2 regions of the Bacillus capparidis genome follow, and region 2 is predicted to be linked to the other one. Evidence: predicted binding sites of a transcription regulator. Region 2 holds the regulator's gene; the other holds the start of a gene.

Region 1 (3,397 bases), 670 kb from region 2:
TATGTATATAAAAAGTACAGCAACGCCCTTTAAGTAATCATTCTTGGCCTTAAACTCCCTTCTTTCCTCCATTCATTTGCTAAAGCAGAAAGATTTAATAGTCTGCATTTCATCTATCTAAAGCTATTGAAGTTTTATAAATCTTTAAGGAGACTTTTCATAATCTGGCTATATTTTATTTTGAATTTTCTGCCGGATGAAACAAATTCAGAACAAGTAATACATCACAAACGAAATGAGATCTCATTATTAATTTATAGGGGCAGACCCAAATGTCATTTGACTGACGGGTAAGCCCCTTCTTTTTAAAAATTCAAACCATCTTTTGATATTAGGCAGCCTCATTGGCTGCCTTCTTTATGAGGTTGTGGTGATTTTGCAAATAGAGATACTGTTATTCAGTTATAGGGTACTTTATTGGATTTTTATTTGACAAACCCAAGAGGCGCTCTTGCTTCGGCCTCCTTACAATCATTTCCCCTTAGCCTTTTTCCGCTTTTCTTTCTCCGCTCGATAAAACTCATGAAACATCTTCATCAGAGCCCGCTTTTCAATCCGGGAGACGTAGCTTCGCGAAATCCCCAGCTCCTTTGCGATTTCGCGCTGCGTTTTTTCTTTCCTTAAATCAAGTCCGAAACGACCGACGATGACTTCTTTTTCGCGGGTATCCAAAATGTCGATATATTTTTTGACTTTCTCAAGCTCCATATTGAGTTGAATCGTATCGATCACATCTTCGCTTTCTGATTTAAGGACATCGATGAGGGAAATTTCATTCCCCTCTTTATCTTGGCCGATCGGATCATGCAGGGAGACGTCTTTTTTCGTTTTTTTCAAGGCGCGAAGATGCATTAATATCTCAAGTTTTATTACTATAGGGGGGCGCGTATTGGTTATGGTACAGTACTAATATTATAAAAATAAAGCTTGTTGTAATACATACCCAAACGTTTTTTTGCAAAAGTGCAAGTTGTTTCAAACGTGTCAGCTACCTGTTGCGATGCATGAAGTTGATTTTTAGGTAAATCCAACCCTTTAAGCATGAATGTGGGGATGCAAAAATGAAATGCAAAATAACGCGCTTGTTTTTCTTGGTATTTTATCCATTCTTCATGCATTTCAGATTGATCGCCTTCATGTCTAAAAATGTGGCACACTTCATGGCTAAAATCTATACGTTGCTGAGCTGTTGGCAATCGGCTATCTAGGATAATACTATACAATCCATTTATTTCGATAAACTGGCTTTTTACATCCTTGTAATGAATCCAGATTCCAAGTTTTCTTGCGATGTTTTCAAAATCCAAATCTTCTGGAAAGCAAATATTAAGTTTCTTATAAAAATTTGCTATCCAATCTTCCAAATGACTGTAAGTATAGTGCTTCACTCGTAAAACCCCCTAAGATAAAACTTATACTACAGAATTAGCGGTAATCAGATTCAAACTAATCCAAATAAATTTATTGATTAATTAGAAGAGAACGTACGTTCTTTTTAAGCTGGAAAGAAAAGCCCGTAATAGGGCTATCTCTTTTAAAAATTTATCATTCACATACTTAATTACCTTTATCGCGGTCTATCTTAGACTGATAGGTTGGAAGGGCTTGGAACCCCATTCGGGACTGGTGATTATCACCTATGCAAAAAGACCTATTATATGGCTAAAAAAAAGAACTTTTTATAAGCCAAGAATTTGTTTCTTGGTATAAAACTCTTCATTAGTAATATTACCAATATCGAGCAGTTCTTTTGTTTTGAGAAAAACACTAAAAATGGCTTTATGTCATTATTTGTTTCGTTTGTTGGGTTGTTGATCGCCGGGTTTTCTACCTCTCTCGGCTTCGAGCAACCATTCTAACATCTTGATTTTCTCTTCCTTAGTAAATTCTCCGTCGCTTGCTGCAACTCGAACCTCAGGATCGTCAACAATTCTTTCAGCTGTTTGGCGATAGCTTTCTCCACGAACTAAATAATCAATTGAAACATCAAAGAAATCACTTAATTTTTCAAGGGATTCTAAATCTGGCTCTGATTCATTTTTTTCATACTTTGCATATCCTTGCCTTGTCAATCCAAGAAACTTAGCCATATATTCTTGTGTCTTCTTTGCTTCGATTCTTAGCTCTTTCAGCCTATCCCCAAGCTTTTTATCGGGCATATCAATCACCTTCCAATTACTATTATACGCAACAAAATGTTTACATAAAAGACCCGCAATAAAAAGTTGCAAACAACGGTTGACAGTAACTAAAAATTGCGTATAATTAAAATTGCAAAGGCAACAAAAAGTTCCCTTAATGATATCAGGAGGTGACATCATGACAGAAAATGAGTTGAGTGAACTTTTGAAGAATTCGCGAAAAAAGCTTCATTTTTCACAGCAGGATGTAGTTGATAAATCTGGAACTGGTATTACAAGACAATATTACGGCATGATCGAAAAAACTGAAAGACAACCATCTGTTGCTCTTGCAAAAAAATTTGCACCTGTACTTGGAGTTCATTGGACTATTTTTTTTGAAATCGATAGCAACAAAAAGTTACGGAAAACAACTGCTTAAGGAGGTGAGTACTTTGAAAGTAAACGTAATAAAAGGTCCTCGTTTCGAACAGGTCCAGGAACTAGCATACCGTCATCTAGCGAAATTGCTTGCTGAAAAGTATTCAGATGTACCAAAAAAGAAGGAGGTTGGATGACAAATCGACTAAATTTTATCGAAAAACTTAAAACTCAATGATAGGGGCAATTGATCGTTAATTCCTTCCTTAATAAAAGAATATCACCAAAAACGATGTATATCAGGGGGCGAACACATGACGAACAATCCGTATAATCTCAAAAATCTACCTTTGATTATGCGGCATGTCAGAAAAGACAGAGGGTTATCCCAGTATCAACAAGGACAACTGATGCGCCGTGATCAGCGGGAGATTTCAAATATCGAAAATGGACTTATCCGGGTGACGCCAGATATGGCAATCAAATGGTTTACCGTATTGGACGCATACGAACATATTGATCTTGTTCATTATCTTTTCAAACTTCATCCTATGGCAACAGCACCGGTTAATCCGGAATTGAACAATAAGCCTGCTAGGGCCATAACCAATCTGAAAATTCAAATGAGGCAAGCCTTACAGGCCTTAGAAAACATTGAGGATTGGATGTTAGATCAACGTCCCGGCAAACGATCGGAATTACCGATAGCCGATTTTGGAGAAGTAAGCGATATTGATGACGCATTGAAAACATTCTTTTATGCAGCAAGTAGAGAATTTGATCTCAATATGGTTGAGGTTGCTGATCAGTGGACAAGAAAAGCCATTGTACAACACGTAGCAATGCCACAAAAACAAGAGAGAAAGGAAGCAGCCATGATATGAATGCAAAAGACT
Region 2 (3,397 bases):
TTATCTACAGCGTCTATAGACAGTGTCCGAATTGTTGCAATAGATTTTGATTCGATTGAATTTGACATAGTTATCCCCTTTCTTGTGCTTTATTCACTACACTATTTTATCATAAAACTCTCTAAATGTTTTCACAACTTTTTTGTGTGGTTTAAGAAAAAGGAATTATTTCCTTAAAGAGAGAGTAAAACTCAGTCGAAAAAGCAAATATGAATAAAGAACTGTCGGATTAATGAAGATCCTTTCGCTTCTCGTTTTTTAATTTCTCAGGAGTCACATCCTGTCCGTTAGGATCAATAACTGTAACGCCTTTTAACGTTTTTTTCATAGAAGAACGGAAGCTTTTTAAATATTCTTCACGCAATTTCTTCTGTTCAGCCTGCTCTTCAGCTGTAATTTGTCCTGACTTTGACTTATTTGAAAGTTCATTTATTCTGGCAATCTTATCTTTGGAAAGCATAACCTTCTCCTTCAAGTGGTTTATTCATACATCCTACTAAATAAGAATGCAAATTTCAACCAAACGGTTTTAGGTTATGGGCGTTCGTTCGTTTGCTCCTCTTTTTGTATGTATTCCTGGTACCGACGATGGACAGTGGCTTTCGAAACGTCATAGCCAACCCCTCTTAACGTAGCAGCAATCTCATGGAACGTCAGCTTTCGTGCCCGTAACCGAACGATTTCCTCCAGCGGTACATCCTTTCGTTCTTTTCCTGTACCGTCATGAAAAGGAACTAAGTGATCTTGCGGGCGATAGCCATTTTTTACAGCCTTTTTCATACCCCTTTTTATTTTGAGGTTATGCAGTTTGCGTTGATACTCTTCGACAATACTAACAATCTCTAAAACCATAGAATCAGCCTCCGAGAGCTCAAGCTCCCCTCGATGGGAAATTGAAAAAATCCTTGCACCTTCTTTATATATACAATGCAAAAGGGCGATTTTAGCATTTCCTCTTCCCAGCCTTGTTTCATCCTGGATTAGCACAGCATCTGCCTTAAATTCTTTCATACTGTCAAGCAGCTCAAACACACCCTGCCGGTCTAGATCGTAGCCGCTGGCTTTTTCTGATATTGTCCGAACAACTGTCATATTGTTTTCAGCAGCTAGTCCTGCCAGCTCCTCCAGCTGCCTTTTTAAAGAGGTTTCCTGCTGTTCTTTTGTTGTGCTCACACGAGCATAAATAATTGCTGTTTTCATCTTCTCTGCTTATCCTCCGGTCATTCGACAGTAGCGAGCTGATATGTGGACGGATGTTCCTTTTCAACGGGCAGCACCAAAATATCACCTGGTTTAATAGAATCCGTGGTCAAATGGTTTCTTTCAGTTACCCACTCAATAAAAGCTTGTTTGCTCAATGACTGTTTATCCTCCATCAATTCAGCTAAGTTCCAAAGACTGTCACCTTCTTGAACTTCAATCTTAACATAATTCTCATCACTGCTGCTTTTCCCTAAGAAAGATATAAAAGATATAGACACGCATAAAGTGAAAGCAAATAGACAGAAAAAAATAAATGATTCCTTCTTCACGCTGATCTCCCCCTTGATAGAATGTGTGTTCGTATGATTATTTTCAGTATAAGGGGGAACAAATGTTTCTGTCAATCGTTTTTTTCGAACCTATGTTTGTACTTTAAGGAAAAACATGCTATAATTTGTGTAAAATAGACGTACAGAGGTGAATATTTTGTCAAAGCTCTCAAAAAGGCAACTCGATATATTGCAATTTATAAAAGAAGAGGTTAAACGCAAAGGTTATCCGCCCTCTGTTAGAGAAATCGGTGAAGCAGTCGGCCTTGCTTCAAGTTCCACTGTGCACGGACATTTAGCAAGGCTCGAAACAAAAGGGTTGATCAGGCGTGATCCTACCAAGCCTAGAGCAATTGAAGTTTTGGAGGACGAGGTAGTCCAAATCCCTCAGAGCCAGGTCGTTACTGTACCAGTAATCGGTAAGGTAACTGCTGGAAGCCCAATTACTGCCGTAGAAAATATCGAGGAATATTTCCCGCTGCCAGATCGCCTTGTTCCTCCTGATGAAAATGTATTTATGTTGGAAATTATGGGTGAAAGTATGATTGAAGCCGGAATTCTTGATAAGGATTACGTTATTGTTAAGCAGCAAACCACTGCAAACAACGGGGATATTGTAGTTGCGATGACGGATGATGATGAAGCGACAGTAAAACGTTTTTTCAGGGAAGATAATTACATTCGCTTGCAGCCTGAAAATTCACTGATGGAGCCAATCATTTTACAAAATGTCAGTATTTTAGGGAAAGTAATCGGCGTATACAGAACGATTCATTAATAAAGAAAGAAGTGCAGAAAATTCGCACTTCTTTCTTTATTTAAAATATCTTAAAGGAATTCAATTAAGTTGCCTTTTGCGCATCATGAATTTAGAAACAATTGAATCTGTCGTGTTAAATGAAATGAATCTATCACCTCTCTCTTTTTATGAGCTTAATTCACTTAATTCACTTCCATAAAGCCTTTGGCGATCTCAGCAATACGCTCATAACCGTTATTGTTTGGATGAAGGCCGTCCCAAGTATATGTATTTAAGGTCAGCTTTGTGATACCGCTTACAGAATATAAGTCTAGGACCGGCACGGCATACATCTGGCCAACTGCTTTTATGGCATTTACATAATCAATCAGCTTATGGCCTGCTGGATTTATGTAATTCACATCATATCCAGCATTGTCCCTTTGTAACGGAGTCCATAAATAGATTTTTATAGTTGGTTTTCTCGTTAGAAGGTTTTCAAGTAATGAGCGATAAGCGCCGTAAAACGTAAAAGTATCAAATTCCGTATCGCCAATTGCTCCTAATGATCCGATTGGCTTGTTTAATTTATAATCGTTCGTTCCAGCAAAAATTGTGATGACATCAATATTATTCAGATTTTGTGCCTCTCCTACTACATGAGTTGAACCTTCATCATTGGCGGTCATCGTTTTTCCGGAAACTCCTCGATTGATATATTCTGCAAACCCCATAGTTTCCTTCATGATCGTTTGATACCCGCGAAGAAATACACCGTTGTAAAAGGTCTGGTCAAATTCTGTAATGCTATCCCCTAATGTAAGCCATACCTTGTTTTCCCACTTGCTTAATGTATTCATACTCAACCTGCCCCCGTTCTCAGAAAAGTTCTTGTTATTACTTCCTCATACATTCATCATATTATTTATTCTTCATTTTTGAAAATCTTTTTTGCATTCTAAACTCGCCATCATGAAAAATTCCCAATTGTATATAATTCTTTTAGTAGTTAATTATATGAACAACTTGGAAAATGAAAGATAGTCGACTCTTTGCCATCATGGATTTCCTATCTGTCATTTCGTCAAACGAGGTGTTAGAAGTGTTTTCTTTTGTCGTCAATTTA

Evidence for each region. The regulator LexA, encoded in region 2, represses DNA repair genes until DNA is damaged. The targets are predictions, from matches to a motif close to CGAACATATGTTCG.
Region 1: a site for LexA is predicted at 1,480-1,493, ahead of JOC74_RS06550 (ImmA/IrrE family metallo-endopeptidase). Genes of this name have one in related genera too.

What each region holds. Positions count from the first base shown of each region.
Region 1 is NZ_JAFDST010000001.1:1,269,739-1,273,135, reverse strand. Features, by position in the region: gene JOC74_RS06560 (alanine/ornithine racemase family PLP-dependent enzyme) at 1-33, shown strand, start outside; partial or broken gene JOC74_RS06555 (sigma-70 family RNA polymerase sigma factor) at 472-870, opposite strand; gene JOC74_RS06550 (ImmA/IrrE family metallo-endopeptidase) at 894-1,388, opposite strand; gene JOC74_RS06545 (helix-turn-helix domain-containing protein) at 1,788-2,159, opposite strand; gene JOC74_RS06540 (helix-turn-helix transcriptional regulator) at 2,320-2,562, shown strand; gene JOC74_RS23870 (hypothetical protein) at 2,576-2,698, shown strand; gene JOC74_RS06535 (helix-turn-helix domain-containing protein) at 2,816-3,385, shown strand; gene JOC74_RS06530 (hypothetical protein) at 3,382-3,397, shown strand, end outside.
Region 2 is NZ_JAFDST010000001.1:599,329-602,725, reverse strand. Features, by position in the region: gene tkt (transketolase) at 1-68, opposite strand, end outside; gene JOC74_RS03000 (DUF896 domain-containing protein) at 230-460, opposite strand; gene JOC74_RS02995 (YneB family resolvase-like protein) at 535-1,200, opposite strand; gene yneA (cell division suppressor protein YneA) at 1,221-1,532, opposite strand; gene lexA (transcriptional repressor LexA) at 1,690-2,310, shown strand; gene JOC74_RS02980 (SGNH/GDSL hydrolase family protein) at 2,475-3,131, opposite strand; gene JOC74_RS02975 (DUF421 domain-containing protein) at 3,332-3,397, shown strand, end outside.